Regions from separate parts of the Antiquaquibacter oligotrophicus genome, predicted to be linked through region 1. Evidence: predicted binding sites of a transcription regulator. Region 1 holds the regulator's gene; the other holds the start of a gene.
What was found. The regulator LexA, encoded in region 1, represses DNA repair genes until DNA is damaged. The targets are predictions, from matches to a motif close to TCGAACANNTGTTCGA.
Positions count from the first base shown of each region.

Region 2: LH407_RS09895 (HNH endonuclease signature motif containing protein) is a predicted target of LexA. The motif match lies at 3,199-3,214, and genes of this name have one in related genera.

Region 1 covers NZ_CP085036.1:316,807-324,974, reverse strand. The annotation lists gene metE (5-methyltetrahydropteroyltriglutamate--homocysteine S-methyltransferase) at 1-2,211, shown strand, start outside; gene lexA (transcriptional repressor LexA) at 2,234-2,926, opposite strand; gene LH407_RS01600 (LysM peptidoglycan-binding domain-containing protein) at 3,185-3,553, shown strand; gene LH407_RS01595 (histidinol-phosphate transaminase) at 3,603-4,676, shown strand; gene hisB (imidazoleglycerol-phosphate dehydratase HisB) at 4,708-5,310, shown strand; gene hisH (imidazole glycerol phosphate synthase subunit HisH) at 5,307-5,948, shown strand; gene priA (bifunctional 1-(5-phosphoribosyl)-5-((5-phosphoribosylamino)methylideneamino)imidazole-4-carboxamide isomerase/phosphoribosylanthranilate isomerase PriA) at 5,945-6,694, shown strand; gene LH407_RS01575 (SseB family protein) at 6,697-7,452, shown strand; gene LH407_RS01570 (DUF1844 domain-containing protein) at 7,469-7,807, opposite strand; gene infC (translation initiation factor IF-3) at 7,964-8,168, shown strand, end outside.
Region 2 covers NZ_CP085036.1:2,032,452-2,040,619, forward strand. The annotation lists gene LH407_RS09875 (hypothetical protein) at 1-410, shown strand, start outside; gene LH407_RS09880 (YdcF family protein) at 412-942, opposite strand; gene LH407_RS09885 (SGNH/GDSL hydrolase family protein) at 1,192-1,854, shown strand; gene LH407_RS09890 (SGNH/GDSL hydrolase family protein) at 2,003-2,662, shown strand; gene LH407_RS09895 (HNH endonuclease signature motif containing protein) at 3,235-4,695, shown strand; gene LH407_RS09900 (malate:quinone oxidoreductase) at 4,744-6,219, shown strand; gene LH407_RS09905 (response regulator) at 6,344-6,991, shown strand; gene LH407_RS09910 (thymidine kinase) at 6,988-7,635, shown strand; gene LH407_RS09915 (SDR family oxidoreductase) at 7,645-8,168, opposite strand, start outside.

The DNA of each region.
Region 1 (8,168 bases):
ATCAGCGCAGAGGAACTGGAGCAGTCCGCTTCTGAACTCCGAGCGGCAACGCGTGAGCGGCTCGTCTCCCTCGGTCTCGGGCGATCCGATTCGTCCATTCCCGAGGCGTTCAGCTTCTACGACCAGGTCCTGGACGCCGCCGTCACAGTAGGTGCAGTGCCGGAACGATTCGCGCGTTTGGTGAAGGAAGACGGGTCCGTCGACCTGGCCGGCTACTTCACGATTGCGCGAGGCGAGGGTCAGGACGCACCCCTCGAGATGACGAAATGGTTCGACTCGAACTACCACTACCTCGTGCCGGAGATCGGTCCGGAGACCGACTTCCACCTGGCATCGGATCGCCTCGTGCGCGAGGTGGCGGAGGCGACGGTCGCGGGATACCGCACTCGACCCGTCATCGTCGGTCCCGTCACCTTCCTCCTCCTGAGCAAGCCGAGCGACGGTGCCCCGGCGGATTTCCAGCCGATCGATCGTCTGGACGACCTCCTCCCTGTTTATGCCGAGTTGCTCGCGGCACTGACGGCAGCCGGCGCGGAATGGGTTCAACTCGACGAGCCTGCGCTCGTGAGCGAGAGCATTGACGTACCTCGTGAGGTCGTTCTCGAGGCCACTCGCCGCGCCTACGAGGCGCTGGGGTCTTCGGTCGTGCGGCCCGCCATTTTTGTTGCGTCGCCTTATGCTTCGCTCGACGACGCACTCCCCGTGCTCGCGTCAACGCCCGTGGAGGCTATAGGGCTAGATCTGGTCAAGGGCTCACTCCCGTCGGGCTTCACCACGGACAAGGTTCTCGTCGGCGGGGTCATCGACGGACACAACGTATGGCGCGGCGACCTCGACAACGCGTTTTCCGCGCTCGAGAGACTGCGGAGTTCAAACCCGAACGTGGCCGTGTCGACATCGACGAGCCTCTTCCACGTGCCACACGACGTTGAGGATGAGCCGTTGCTCGAAGGCTGGTTGAAGAGTTGGCTCGCCTTCGCCGATCAGAAAGTGGCCCAGGTGTCGATCCTGGCCAAGGGTCTCACCGAGGGTCGGAATGCCATTGCGGACGAGTTGCAAGCGGCCACGGATGCCCTCGAAGCCCGTCACGCGGCAGCGGGCGTGCACGACGGCGCCGTGCGCGAGCGCGCTGCATCCCTCACTCCGAGCGACTTCTCGCGCGGCGACTACTCCGCGCGGCTGGCAGCGCAGGAGGAGGCTCTGCATCTCCCCTTCCTGCCGACGACGACGATCGGGTCTTTCCCCCAGACCGGCGACATCCGGAAGGCTCGTGCTGCACTCGTGCGGGGCGAACTCAGCCACGATGACTACGTGGAGGCCATGCGTGCCGAGATCCGTCGAGTCGTCGACCTCCAGGAGGAAATCGGCCTCGATGTCATCGTGCACGGCGAGCCCGAACGCAACGACATGGTTCAGTACTTCGCGGAGAATCTGGACGGTTTCGCGGTGACGCAGAACGGCTGGGTGCAATCTTACGGATCGCGCTGTACGCGCCCGTCGATCCTCTGGGGCGACGTCTCACGTCCTGCGCCCATCACTGTCGAGTGGTCGACGTACACCCAAAGCCTCACATACAAGCCCGTGAAGGGCATGCTCACGGGACCGGTAACGATCCTGGCCTGGTCGTTCGTGCGTGATGACCAACCGCTGCGAGAGACAGCGAACCAGGTGGCCCTCGCCTTGCGCGATGAGATCGCGGACCTCGAAGCGGCGGGCATCGGAATCATTCAGGTCGATGAACCGGCGTTGCGTGAGTTGCTCCCCCTCAAGAAGAAGGATCACGACGACTACCTCGACTGGTCGGTCGGTTCGTTCCGGCTCGCGACGGCCGGCGTAGAGGACCGCACTCAGATCCACACTCACCTGTGTTATTCGGAGTTTGGTGTCGTCATCGACGCCATCAACCGTCTCGATGCCGACGTCACGTCGATCGAAGCGGCTCGCTCGAAGATGGAGGTCGTGCCGGACATCAAGCGCAGCGGATTTGGGCGTGGCATCGGACCCGGGGTCTACGACATCCACTCTCCACGAGTGCCCTCGGTCGAGGAAGTCTCCGAACTCATCGAAATCGCCCTCGGTTCCATTCCGGAGCGCCAGGTGTGGGTGAACCCGGATTGTGGTCTCAAGACGCGCGGCTACGACGAAACCGTCCAGTCACTCGCCAACGTTCTCGAGGCCACACGAGCGGCGCGAGCGAAGGCGACCGTCTAGCGGACCTAGGGGTGTGGCGGTGTTACACCGCGCGTAGGACCGCCACAACCTTGCCGAGCACCTCCGCGTGGTCACCCAGAATGGGTTCGAACGCAGAATTTCGGGGGAGAAGCCAGGTGTGTCCGTCGCGCTGGCGGAACACTTTGACCGTTGCTTCGCTGTCGAGCATGGCCGCGACGATATCGCCGTTAGTGGCGTCACTCTGCTGACGCACGACGACCCAATCGCCGTCGCAAATGGCCGCATCGATCATGGAATCACCGACAACCTTGAGCATGAACAGCTCTCCCTTGCCCACGAGCCTGCGGGGGAGGGGGAAAACCTCATCAATTTGCTCGTCTGCCGTGATGGGAATTCCGGCAGCGATCCTGCCGACGAGGGGCACGAGGGCCGCGTCTCCCACCGACGGGGCACCGCTCTCGACAACCGAACCCGTTTCCAGCTCGGGAAGGTCGATGAGTACTTCCATTGCGCGGGGGCGATTCGGGTCGCGCCGGAGGTAGCCACTCAACTCGAGTTGACCGAGTTGATGGGTGACGCTGGAGAGGGATGCGAGGCCGACAGCGTCGCCGATCTCGCGCATGCTCGGCGGATAACCGCGGGTCGCGACGGATCGCTGAATCACGTCAAGGATGGCCATCTGCTTCTCGCTGAGGCTCTTGCGGCGACGGGTGGCTGGTTTTTCGCCGAACTGTTCAGGCGTTGCGTCGGTCACGGTCCCTCATCTCCGCCCCGCGATGGAATGTCGGTGGCTCACTCGAAACTGTATCCAGAACGGATGCTCGAAACAAACACATCTTCGAGTGTGTCGGGGTTATCGCCGCGAGCAGTTCGAAGATGACCTTGATTTTCTCGTAGATCGAAGTTATGTTCGGTACAGACGTTCTACAGACTTCGTATCCGGTACTCCCGGCCGAGTACCGGATACGAAACCCCGTTCGACCGACTCGGGTTTCAGGATGAGGAGCACACGATGAGCACGATGACTTTTCCCTCGATGACGTATTCGGCCTCGGTCCGCCCCGCCCAGCCGCGCTTGCGCATCACTCGACGGGGTCGTCGTGTCCTGTTCGGGATGCTGGTGACGCCGGTGATTGCTGTTGCTCTCGCGTTCGCAATCAATGGGGGCGGTGCCGTTGCCTCTCTCGAAGGGTCTACCGCCTCCTTCGACGTGGTCACTGTCGAGACCGGGGAGTCGCTGTGGCAGGTCGCAGAATCGGTTGCTCCCACCTCCGACCCACGGGAAGTGATTGACGCGATCGTCCGACTCAACCGTCTCGAGTCTGCCGATGTGTATGCCGGCCAACAGTTGACGATTCCGCTCGAGTACGCGGCCCACTGACCGCACCACGACGGATGAGCGGCTGGTTGGTGCGCCCTAAGCTTGTCCGGTGACATCCCTCGACGAACTCCCGATCAGAGACGACCTCCGAGGCAAGAAGCCCTATGGCGCACCTCAAGACCTGGTCCCCGTGCGTCTCAACGTCAATGAGAACACGCATCCGATCCCCGAAGACGTCGCGACCGACATAGTCCGTTCGCTAGCTCGGGCCGTTTTGGGGGCAAACCGGTACCCCGATCGCGAGTTCACAGAACTGCGAACCGCTCTGGCTGACTATCTCGGCCACGGTGTCACCGCCGAGAACATTTGGGCGGCCAATGGGTCGAACGAGGTCTTACAGCACGTGCTCCAGGCCTTCGGTGGGCCGGGACGCCGTGTGCTCGGTTTCCCTCCCACCTACTCGATGCACTCGATCATCGCGGGAGGAACGGGCACGACGTGGGTCACCGGCGAGCGTGGTCCCGATTACGTCCTGACCGAAGCAGACGTGGTGGGTGCGATTAGACAGACGCGCCCAGATGTGGTGTTCCTGTGCTCACCCAACAACCCGACGGGCACACCCCTCGATATCGACGTGATCGCGGCCGCATACGACGCCACCGACGGCATCGTTCTCGTCGACGAGGCGTACGCGGAGTTCGCAAGCGGCCCGTCCGCCCTCACCCTTCTCGAGGGGCGTCCGCGTCTCTTGGTGAGCCGCACGATGAGCAAGGCGTTCGCATTCGCTGGGATCCGTCTCGGATATTTAGCCGCCGACCCGGCGGTGATCGATGCGTTGAGACTCGTCCGTCTTCCGTATCACCTCTCCGCGCTGACCCAGGCCGCAGCGGTGGCGGCCCTCGCTCACGCCGATGAGATGCTCGCCATGGTCGACGAGATCATTGTGCAGCGCGACCGGATGATCGAAGCCCTCCCGGCGCTCGGCTACGAGCCCTTGCCGAGCGCTGCGAACTTCGTCCTGTTCGGCGGGGTGGCAGATCCTCACGCGCTGTTCACCAAGCTCTATGCCGAGGGAGTCCTCATTCGGGATGTAGGAATCCCCGGGCACTTGCGTGTCACCGCAGGAACTGAGGCAGAGACCTCCATTTTTCTCGACACCTTGGCGCGATTGAGCGGCCGCTGAGCCTGCAACGCTTCTCACTAGGATTGAGGTCATGAGTTCCCGCGAGGCATCCCTGAGTCGTCAGACGAGTGAATCGACTATCGAGCTCTCGTTGAATCTCGACGGCACGGGCAAGTCGACGATCAACTCGAGTGTTCCGTTCTTCGACCACCTTTTGACCGCTTTCGCTCGTCACTCGTTGGTCGATCTCACTGTCGAGGCATCTGGTGACACGCACATCGACGTCCACCACACCGTGGAGGACATCGGGATCACGCTCGGCACGGCCATTCGCCAGGCACTGGGCGACAAGTCCGGCATCTCGCGTTTCGGCGACGCTCTCGTACCCCTCGATGAGGCGCTGGTTCAGGCAGTCGTTGACGTGTCCGGTCGTCCCTACCTCGTTCACACGGGGGAGCCACCCGGTTTCGAGCACCACCTCATCGGTGGTCACTTCACCGGTTCGATGGTTCGTCACGTCTTCGAGGCGATCGCCTTCAACGCAGGGCTCACCGTTCACGTGACGGTGCTGGGCGGTCGTGACCCGCACCACATCGCCGAGGCCGAATTCAAGGCCTTCGCTCGGGCGTTCCGGTTCGCGGTCGCCCGTGACGATCGGGTGCTCGGCATCCCCTCGACGAAGGGTGCGCTCTGACGGTGGCCGTCTCACCGTCTGTCGTTCTCTTCGATTACGGCTCTGGAAATGTGCACTCGGCCGCCAAGGCGCTCGAGCTCGCCGGCGCGCGCGTCGAACTGACCGCGGATCGCGGTCGGGCGATCGCGGCGGATGGATTGTTGGTTCCCGGTGTCGGGGCGTTCTCAGCAGTCATGCAGGGGTTGCGTGCTGCCGGCGGTGAATCGGTGATCGAACGCCGCCTGGCTGGCGGTCGCCCCGTACTCGGGATTTGTGTCGGGATGCAGGTGCTTTTCTCCGAAGGGGTCGAGCGCGGCGTCGACACCGAGGGCCTGGGGGAGTGGCCGGGCACCGTACGTGAGCTCGACGCGCCCGTGTTGCCCCACATGGGGTGGAACACGGTCTCGGCGCCCGAGGCGTCGACTCTCTTCCGCGGGATTCGCGATGAGCGCTTCTACTTTGTACACTCCTACGCGGCCCAGGAGTGGACGCTCGAGACGAACGCCCCGTTCCCGCCTCCCGTTCTCACGTGGGCCGAACACGGCTCGCGCTTTCTCGCGGCCGTGGAGAACGGTCCACTGTCGGCCACCCAGTTCCACCCCGAAAAGTCGGGCGACGCCGGGATCCGACTCCTGACGAACTGGCTGGAAACCTTGTGAGCGAATTCAACACCACCCCTGCACTCGTATTGCTCCCGGCCGTCGATGTCGCAGGAGGAAAAGCTGTGCGGCTCACTCAGGGCGAGGCCGGCTCGGAAACGAACTACGGCGACCCTGTTGACGCGGCACAGGAGTGGGTGGACCAAGGAGCCGAGTGGATCCACCTCGTCGACCTCGACGCGGCGTTCGGGCGCGGCAACAACCACGCCATCATCCGGAAGGTCATCAAGTCGACGCCGCGTCGCGTCAACATCGAACTGTCCGGCGGTATCCGGGATGACGCGAGCCTCGAGGCCGCGCTCGCGACGGGCGCCAAGCGCATCAACCTCGGCACGGCCGCGCTCGAGAACCCCGAGTGGGCCGCTCACGTCATCGCCGAGTTTGGCGAGGCGATCGCTGTCGGCCTGGACGTCCGCGGAACGACTCTCGCTGCACGCGGGTGGACGCAGGAGGGCGGAGACCTGTGGGCGGTCATGGACCGCCTCGAGGATGCCGGCTGTGCTCGCTACGTCGTGACGGACGTCACCAAGGACGGCACACTGCAGGGGCCCAACATCCAGCTTCTCGAGCAGGTGATGGACCGCACAGACCGGCCCGTCATCGCGTCCGGCGGTGTCGCGACTCTCGACGACCTGGCCGCGCTCCGTGACCTCGTACCCCAGGGGCTTGAGGGAGCGATCGTCGGGAAGGCCCTCTACGCGAAAGCTTTCACGCTCGCCGAGGCTCTCGACGTCGCCTCTGCGTGACCATGTCCGGTTCCGACAGTGCCGGTGTTCCCTGGGAGGGACGGCACATCGAGACCCCCGTCGCGGCAGCCGACGACGGCTCCGCACCACCTCGCCTCATCGAGGCGCTGCGCCGCTTCCGCGCAGGCGAGCTCGGCCAGGCAGAGGTAGTCGATGCGCTGCGCGAGTCGCGGTTGCTCGTACCGCTCGTGGCTGAGCTGGGAGAGTCGGGCACAACCGAAACCGGTCTTCAGGTCGACAAGTCTCAGGAGCTTTCGCTCGTTCGCGTCGCCGGACCCGATGGTCGCACGGTCCAACCCGCCTTCACGTCCATGTCCGCTATGGCGGCGTGGAATCCGAAGGCGCGCCCCGTGCCGGCCGCAGCCCCCCGGGTGGCGTTGTCCGCCATCGGCGACGGAGCAGAACTCGTGGTGCTCGACCCCACGAGTGACTCGGAGTTCGTCGTGCGGCGACCCGCGCTGTGGGCCATGGCAGAGTCCGCTCCGTGGATCCCCAGCTACCTTGACCCCGCCGTTCTCGACACGTTCCTCGAGTCCGCGTCACACGAGGATGCGGTGCGGGAACTCTACGTTGCTCCCGGCGATCCGGATGCCCGGCTCCGCGGTCCGGAACTCCTCGTGCACCTCGTCCTCGACGACGGACTGGATCGCGAGCGGCTCGATGCGATCCTCGCCCGGCTGCGCTCGCGCTGGACGCAGAGCGAGGTCATCGCCACACGCGTCGATTCCCTCGCCGTGCGTGTTGTCGCCTCAGTGTGACCGGGCGGCCTCGCCTCTAGACCACTGAGCCGGTGAACTTCTCGCCGGGACCGGCGCCCGGAGCATCGGGGATCGCGGAGGCTTCGCGGAACGCGAGCTGCAGCGACCGGAGTCCGTCACGGAGCGGCCGGGCGTGACTGTCTGAGATCTCCGGTGCGGCGGCCGTGACCAGACCCGCGAGCGAGGTGATGATCTTGCGCGCCTCGTCGAGGTCGATGTCGGCAGCGGCGTCCTCGGTGTCACCGAGCCCCAGCTTGACCGCGGCCGCACTCATGAGGTGTACGGCGACGGTGTTGATGAGCTCAACGGCGGGAACCTCCGAGATATCGCGGATTTCGTCCTGAGCGTCGTCCATGGGGCATCCTTCTGCTATTGTTGTGCAGGCTTCGGGCACGTCTCGGAGCTGACGAAGTGGAGATTCTCCCACCTGATAGCCGCCTCTTTAGGTTATCGGGTAGTTGCACCCCGTTCGAACGGCAACGTTCGAGCAGCGTAAGGGTGCGTGATGCGCATGTCGCATTTCAGGAATTTCCTCTTGTCGTGGCAACCGCCACACCACACCGACATAACAGAGGAGTCCCGCATCAGCGATCCCCGTACCAACGACCGAATCCGCGTTCCCGAGGTTCGTCTCGTCGGCCCCAATGGTGAGCAGGTTGGAGTTGTCCGCATCGAGGACGCTCTCCGTCTGGCTCAGGAGGCCGACCTGGATTTGG
Region 2 (8,168 bases), 1.2 Mb from region 1:
CCGGGCCAGTGGTCGGGCTCGGAGCAGTATCCGTTGCTACGCCGTGTGAACCGGTGGGAGTTGCCACCCGCAGCGCGAGCGAGCTGGCAGTGCTGTGCAACGACGAGCGCATCGTGCGTAGCGTCGACGGCGGCGTCACGTGGGATGACGGGTTTGCCGTGGCGGGGGCATCCGTTGTCGCGTCCACTGCCGACGGCTACATTGTCGGCGGCCTGAACCAGTCACGCTGTGCGGGTGTCGAACTGCGCACGCTCACGCCGCAGGCGAGCAACGGCGACGGCATCGCGGTCGGATGCTACGAAGCCGCAGCAACCCCGGGGCTTGTGGCCATTTCATCCACCCCCAACGCGCTGTGGGTGTGGGCGGGCACGTCGCTCGGCATCTCGCCCGACGGCGGGGAGTCCTGGTAGGTCAGCAGCCCGGGGTGGCGAGCGCCTTGATGTAGGCGCCGGTTTGGTAGAAGTACTGCTGCGTCCACAGCGCGAAGTTCGTCGGTTGCCAGTGCGAGACCATCGTCATCTCACCGGTGAAGCACCGCTCGATGAGCAGACGAGCCCGCGAGATGTGCGGGGTCATCGCAACAACCATCGCAGAATCCCAGTCACGCGCAGCCGCCATTCTCGCCAACTCCTGTGCTTCGCCCTGGGTCGTTGACGGGTCTGGGCCGAAGCACAGCACCTCGAAGTCGTGGGCGCCAGCACAGAGCTCGGGAACCTCGTTAGTGGGAGTTGAGAGCACGAGCGTGCCGCTGAAACCCTCATCCATGAGCTCCACCGCCTTCGCGAGGTTCGACTCGCGGATCGGCCCCAACACGAACACCACATCCGCCTCGCGCGGCTCATCCACCTGCGGGAACACGAACAGCGGCAACCCCACGACTGCCCACCCCACAAACGCCGCCATCACAGCGACGGACGCGGTGAGAAGCGTTCTGACAGTCATCGGTTCCCCAGCGGCGGCGGTCGGAAGACACCGCACCGTGCCCGTGGATGCTTCCAGGGTAGTGGTGGGCGCGGCTGCGGGGTGCCCGCCCCGTCCTATCGCGCACTTCTCCGGAGGATCCGGGCCCAAACCACACTGGTTACCCGAAACCGCGGGGTAAGGGGCGGATGCTCCGGAGAAGAGTCAAATGCGAGGGGAGGGTCACGTGCACCGGGGCGGGCGGGGCGGCCGCGCGGGTACGATTCCCGGATGCGAGTGGTGCGAGCGGTAGCGGGGGTGCTCGCGGCAGCCCTGCTCCTCGCCGGGTGTGCAGCGGTGGCTGCGGGGTCGGAGAGCTCCGACGGGGTGAGGGTGTCGTTCTACGGCGACTCCTATACCCGCGGCAAGGCGGCATCCGCCGAATCCGCGCGGTGGAGCACCATCGTGAGCGCAGCGCACGGGTGGACGGAGCTCAACCACGGCATCGACGGCCTCGGCTTCGTGCGGCAGCGTGCCAGCTTCGCCGACGATGACGTGCCGAGCGCCATCATCGCCGAGCAACCCGACATGGTGATCGTCGCGCTCGGCCTCAACGACAACTTCGTGTACGACCGGGCGGCCGACCGCATTCGTGAGCAGATCGGCGTCGACTTCGACCGCCTCGCCGACGGATTACCGGATGCCCGCATCATCGTCGTTGAACCGTTCTGGTACAGCGATCAGCGACCCGACTCGGTAGACGTCATCGCGGCGTGGGTGCGCGACTCAGCCGCGGAACACGGCTTCGAGTACATCGCGGGGGCGTCCCGGTGGCTGGAGGGTCACCCCGAGTGGATGGCCGACGACGTGCTGCACCCCAACGACGCCGGCTACGCGGAGCTGGCGCGCCGCATGAACGAGGAGCTCGCGGCGCTGGCCCCACCTGTTGGTTGAGGAGCTCGCGGAGCGAGCGTCTCGAAACCAACCCCACGAGGTACTTCGGGCCGTTGGTTTCGAGACGCCGCCCGCGGCGGCTCCTCAACCAACAAGTGACTCCTCTCGAACGGGTAAACGGCCAGCTGCCGCCGGTACCCTTCCCCGCATGAGACGTTTCGCGTTCGCGCTTCTGGGGGTGCTGGCGCTCGCCGGCTGCGCGCAACCCGCGGTCGTCGACACGGTGGAACGGGAGGGCAGCATGCGGGTGGCGTTCTACGGGGATTCGTACACGTATGGGGCCGGAGCATCCGACCCGTCGTTGCGCTGGTCGACGATCGTGAGCGAACAGCGCGACTGGACGGAGCTGAACTATTCCGTCAACGGCCTCGGCTTCGTCAACAACAGGGGTGTGTTCGGCCCGGGCGACCTGCCGGCCACCATCATCGACGACAAGCCCGACATCGTCATCAGCACGATGGGTCTCAACGACAACTTCTCGTTCGCGGTCGCCGCCGACCTCATCCGCTCGACCATCACCGATGACCTGACGCGGTTTGCGACGGAGCTTCCGGATGCCCGCATCATCGTCGTGGAACCGTTCTGGTACACCGACACCCGCCCCGAGTCGGTGGAGATCATCAACGGGTGGGTGCGGGAGACCGCGGACGATCTGGGGCTCGAGTACATCGAGGGGGCCTCGCGGTGGCTGGAGGGGCATCCGGAGTGGATGGCGGATGACATCATCCACCCCAACGACGAGGGCTACGCGGAGCTCGCCCGCCGCATGAACGAGGAGCTCGCCGCGCTGGGGCTACCCGCTGGTTGAGGAGCCGCCGAAGGCGGCAGTTACCCCGCTGGTTGAGGAGCCGCCGCAGGCGGCGTCTCGAAACCCGCGTTACGCGTGGCGTTGGTTTCGAGACGCGCTTCTGCGAAGCGCTCCTCAACCAACAGGTGTTCGTTACCCCGCTGGAGGCGATGCCTCGAGGTGTGCGTTACCCCGCTGGTTGAGGAGCCGCCGCAGGCGGCGTCTCGAAACCTGCGTTGCGCGTGGCGTTGGTTTCGAGACGCGCTTCTGCGAAGCGCTCCTCAACCAACAAGTGTGCGTTACCCGCTGAAGGCGGTGCCTCAAGGTGTGCGTTACCCCGCTGGTTGAGGAGCCGCCGCAGGCGGCGTCTCGAAACCTGCGTTGCGCGTGGCGTTGGTTTCGAGACGCGCTTCTGCGAAGCGCTCCTCAACCAACAAGTGTGCGTTACCCCGCTGGTTGAGGAGCCGCCGCAGGCGGCGTCTCGAAACCCGCGCCGCGAACGGCCCTCACCCGGGGTGAATGTCGGGGTGAAATCGCCTCCGAGCATTGTGGATAACTCGAACATACGTTCTAATTTCCGATAGAATGGGGGCATGTCATTCACCCTCCCCGAGCGCCTCACCGAGGCGGCTGAGCGCGCCTCTACGGCGCTCGGGGAGTTGCTCGATCTGGTGCATCAGAGCAATCCGGCCGACGTCGCCGCGACCCTTGCTGCGGTCGAGAAGGTTGGGCGCTTGGCGGATGCGGCTCGAGTGCGCGCTGCGGTCCCGCTGATGGAGACCCCCGAGCTTGCACAGCAGCTCGGCTTCACGTCCGAGCGGGATGCCGTCGCCTCTCTCGCGCAGATCTCCCTCCGGTCGGCGGGCACGCGAATCAGGCTTGCCGACGCGATTCACACCACGTGCTCGATCACGGGGCAACCGCTCGCACCGGAGCGTCCCGCCGTCGCCGCAGCTCTCGACGCGGGCGAGCTGGGGTTGGAGACGGCAGACCTCATCGTCCGTGAACTGGCCGCCACAAACCGGCGAGCCGAGAAGTTCACCCAGGATGCCGCCGAGCAACTCATGGTCACGATCGGCTCCGGTCTCGACCCCGTAACAGGCGCCATCGTCCCACCGGTGTCTGCGGACTACATCGCGGCAGAGCTTCGCCAGATCGCACTCGTGATCGACCCGGACGGCGCTCGACCGCGCGAAGAGCGGGCGCTGCGCAACCGCGGGATCCGGTTCGGCAAACCCACCGACGACGGGCGTGTTCCCCTCAACGGTTCTCTTCTCAGTGATGTCGCTGAACTGTTCACAGGGCTCCTTGAGGCCCACCGTCGCTCCCCGAGATTCGTCGACGAGTCGGCCCTGGATGATGAGGCGCTGAGCGCCGACAACGCAACGGATTCGTCGCCCGGTGACCTTGCACCCGACGTCCTCTTCGGTGCAGCGTCAGCCGACAACCGCACGCCAGACCAGCGGCGGCACGACGCCTTCGCGGACCTGCTCGCCACCCTCGTGGGCCTCGACAGCACCCCGAAGCTCAACGGAAGCCCCGTCACCGTCGTCGTCACCGTGAACGCCGACGATCTCGAACTCGACGCGGACGCCGACGATGCCGACAGCGCGGCGCGCGACGGCGACCCCATTGGCACGATGGCGGGTTCCGATGTGCCCGTCTCGCGTGCCGAGGTGCTCCGCTTCATCGACGCCGCGGGCTACCGAGTCGTCACCCTCAAGAACGGTCGCATCGTCGACATCAGCTCGCAGCAGCGCTGCTTCACCCACTCTCAACGGCTCGCGATCGCAGCCCGCGACGGTTACCGCTGTTTCGCCCCCGGATGCACGGCGTCACCGCACGCGCTCCAAGCGCACCACGTCCTCGCCTTCCGGGACGGTGGCCCAACCCATACCGACGACGGAATACTTCTCTGCTACTGGCATCACCGAATAGTCGACACAGGTCCATGGCAGTACCGGATGGTCGACGGCGTTCCCGAAGTTCGTGGGCCGGGCATCCCGCAGTGGACCCGCCGTACACCCCTGCGCCCGCACCCCGTCGCCGCGTGACGCCCGCGCCCGCCCGCGCCCGCCCGCGTACGCGCGTAAACTAGTCCGGTGAGTAGAACCGTCGACGTCGCCCTCATCGGCGGCGGAATCATGAGTGCCACCCTCGGTTCCCTCCTTCAGAGGCTCCAGCCCGACTGGACGATCGAAATCTTCGAACGCCTCGGCGACCTCGCCCTCGAAAGCTCCAACCCGTGGAACAACGCCGGCACCGGCCACTCCGCCCTGTGCGAGCTCAACTACACGCCGCAGAAAGCCGACGGCAGCATCGACATCACGAGCGCCGTCAAAGTCAACGAACAGTTCCAGGTGTCCCGCCAGTTCTGGGCCCACCTCGTCGACACGGGCGCACTGCCCGACCCGAAAGCCTTCATCGCCGCAACCCCGCACATGAGCTTCGTGTGGGGCGAGGACAACGTCACCTACCTCCGCAAACGCTACGAAGCACTCAAAGACCACCCGCTCTTCGCCGGGCTCGAGTTCTCGACGGATGCCCGCACCATCCGCACCTGGGCCCCCCTCATGATCCCGGGCCGCCTCAAATCCCAGCCGATCGCCGCGACCCACATCGCGTCCGGAACCGACGTCGACTTCGGCGCCCTCACGCACCTCCTCACCAAGAACCTCGTCGACGAGGGTGCAACCCTCACCACCGAGACCCTCGTTACCGGCATCAAAAAGCAGCGTGACGGCCTGTGGCGCCTCAGCCTCCGCAAAGACATCGGCGGCACCCCCATGGAACCCGTCACGGCACGTTTCGTCTTCGTCGGCGGCGGCGGGTACGCGCTGGGTCTCCTCCAGAAGTCGGGCATCAAAGAGATTCGCGGGTACGGCGGGTTCCCCGTCAGCGGCGAATTCCTCCGCACCGACAACCCCGAAGTCGTCGCCAAACATGCCGCCAAGGTGTACGGCAAAGCCGCCGTCGGCTCGCCGCCCATGTCGGTTCCACACCTCGACCTGCGGGTCGTCGACGGCTCGCAGAGTCTCATGTTCGGCCCGTACGCCGGATTCAGCCCCCGGTTCCTGAAAACCGGGTCGCTTGTCGACCTGTTCGCGAGCATCCGTTGGCACAACCTCATCCCCATGATCGCCGCAGGCCTCAGCAATCTCGGTCTCGTGAGGTACCTCGTCAGTCAGCTCGCCGCGAGCGAAAAAACGAAGTTCGCCGAACTGAAGCAGTTCTATCCGGACGCGGACCCCAAAGACTGGTACCGCATCACCGCCGGTCAGCGTGTGCAGGTCATCAAAAAAGACCCCAAGAAACTCGGTGTACTCCAGTTCGGCACCGAGGTTGTGGCGAGCGCCGACGGCAGCATCGCAGGTCTCCTCGGGGCATCCCCTGGAGCATCCACCGCGGTGCCCATCATGCTCACCGTGCTCGAGAAATGTTTCCCCGACAAACTCGACGCATGGCGCCCTGCGATCGCAAAAATGATCCCGAGCTACGGTTCGGCACTGTCGGATGACCCCAAGAAGGCGTCCCAGACGCTACAGAAAACAGCGAAGTCTCTTCAGATAAACCCGTAATGGGGGGTCGTTTGGGGTACAGATTTCGTCCCCCAACTGCAATAATCCTCACAGAATCTTTCGTGAACTCGTCTTCACGTTCCGGGGAACGGCCACCCGCAAGGCTGCCCCCGAGGGGGGAACAATGCCACAGAAAACCGCGAAGCCCATCCGCACGGCAATACTCGACGACCACGAGGTGCTGCTCGACAGCCTCGCGTCGTGGATCGGTACCAACGCACCCGACTTCAACCTTGTGCTGACCGCGAGCACGTGGTTGGAGCTCGTCCACAGCGAGCAGTTCCCCACGGAACTCGTCATCCTCGACTTCCAGCTGCGCGAGCCCGTCTCCATCGAAGCGCGAGTGCGCACGTGCCGCGCCGCGGGGGCCAAGGTGATTGTGCTCACGAGCCTCGATGCGCCAGAGACTCGGCAACGCGCGCTCGAGTCCGGTGCCGCAGCATTTGTGTCCAAGACCGCGCCCATGAGCGAAGTGATGGACATCGCCCGCAAGGTCATGGGTATGAGCCCTCGCCCGCAGGCGGGCCGCTGGCGCCCCGCCCCGGGTGCGCCACAGTCACGCCCGCGACTGAGCGTCGGGGAGGCCCGTGCACTGGCCCTCTACGTCACAGGCCTCAGCACCCAGGAGGTCGCCGACAGCATGGAGGTGCAGTACGAGACCGTGAAGACGTATCTTCGACGGGTGAGAGAAAAATACGCACGCGCGGGCCGACCCGCGAGCCGCAAAGCCGAACTGATCCGCCGCGCGGCCGAGGACGGTTATCTGCAGTGAGCAAGCTCTACTTCCGCTACGGCGCCATGAACAGCGGCAAGAGCACGGCACTGCTCCAGGCGGCCTTCAACTACGAGGAGCGCGGCCAGCGGGTGCTGCTGGCCAAACCCATGATCGACACCAAGGGTGACAACGACATCGTGTCGCGCCTCGGTGTTCGCCGACCCGTCGACTTCACGGTCGCCCCCGGCGAGGACCTCCTAAACGCGTTCGTGCGCAACCGCGGCACCGAGCCGGTGGCGTGCCTCCTCATCGACGAGGCGCAGTTTCTCACCGAATCGCAGGTCGACGACCTGCTGCGGATCGCGATCGTCGAGAAAGTCCCGGTGCTTGCGTACGGCATCCGTACCGACTTTCAGACGATCGCCTTCCCCGGTAGCCGCCGCCTTCTCGAGATCGCTCACTCCCTCGAGGAGCTCAAAACGATCTGCCGTTGCGGACGCAAAGCCGTTTTCAACGCGCGCAAGGTCGGCGACAGGTTCATCTTCGACGGCGACCAGGTGGCCATCGACGGTGTGGATGTCACCTACGAATCCCTGTGCGGTGCGTGCTACCTGGAGGAGAGCGACGGCGTGCTCAACAACGGCCGCCGCCTCGCCTCCGACTTCAGTTACGCGACCGGCCCGGACGCGGACTTCAGCTGAGCGCGCGGCTCACCACGTGCTGTCGCCGCGGATGACGGCATCCGACCCACCATCGATGAACACCACCTGACCACACAGGTGCGCGTTCTCCTCGCTCGTGAGCCACGCCAACAGGTAGGCGACATCACGCGGCGCGAAGATACCGTTCAACGGCATGGGCACCTGCTGCAGGATCGCCTCGCGGGCCTCGGTCGAGCCGGTGAAGGCCGACGTCATCGGTGTCTCCACGACCCCGGGGGCGATCGCGTTGAGCGGGATGCCCGCGCCAGCCCACTCCGCGGTGGGGGCGTTGCGGCGGATCCACTTGGCGAGCGCCTGCTTTGTGGTGCCGTAGATCTGGCCGGCAGCCTGCTCGCCGGCCGCGACAAGCTCTCCCGCACGGTGCAGAGCGGCGGGTTCGTCGCCGGCGAGGAGCGCGTCGAGCAACTCCTGGTCGGCGGGGAAGAGTGACGCCATCGAGGCGGTCGCGACCGCTCGCGGGGCATCCGAGCCGGAGAGCAGCGGGCGGAGCAACTCGAGCGTCGAGACGGCGC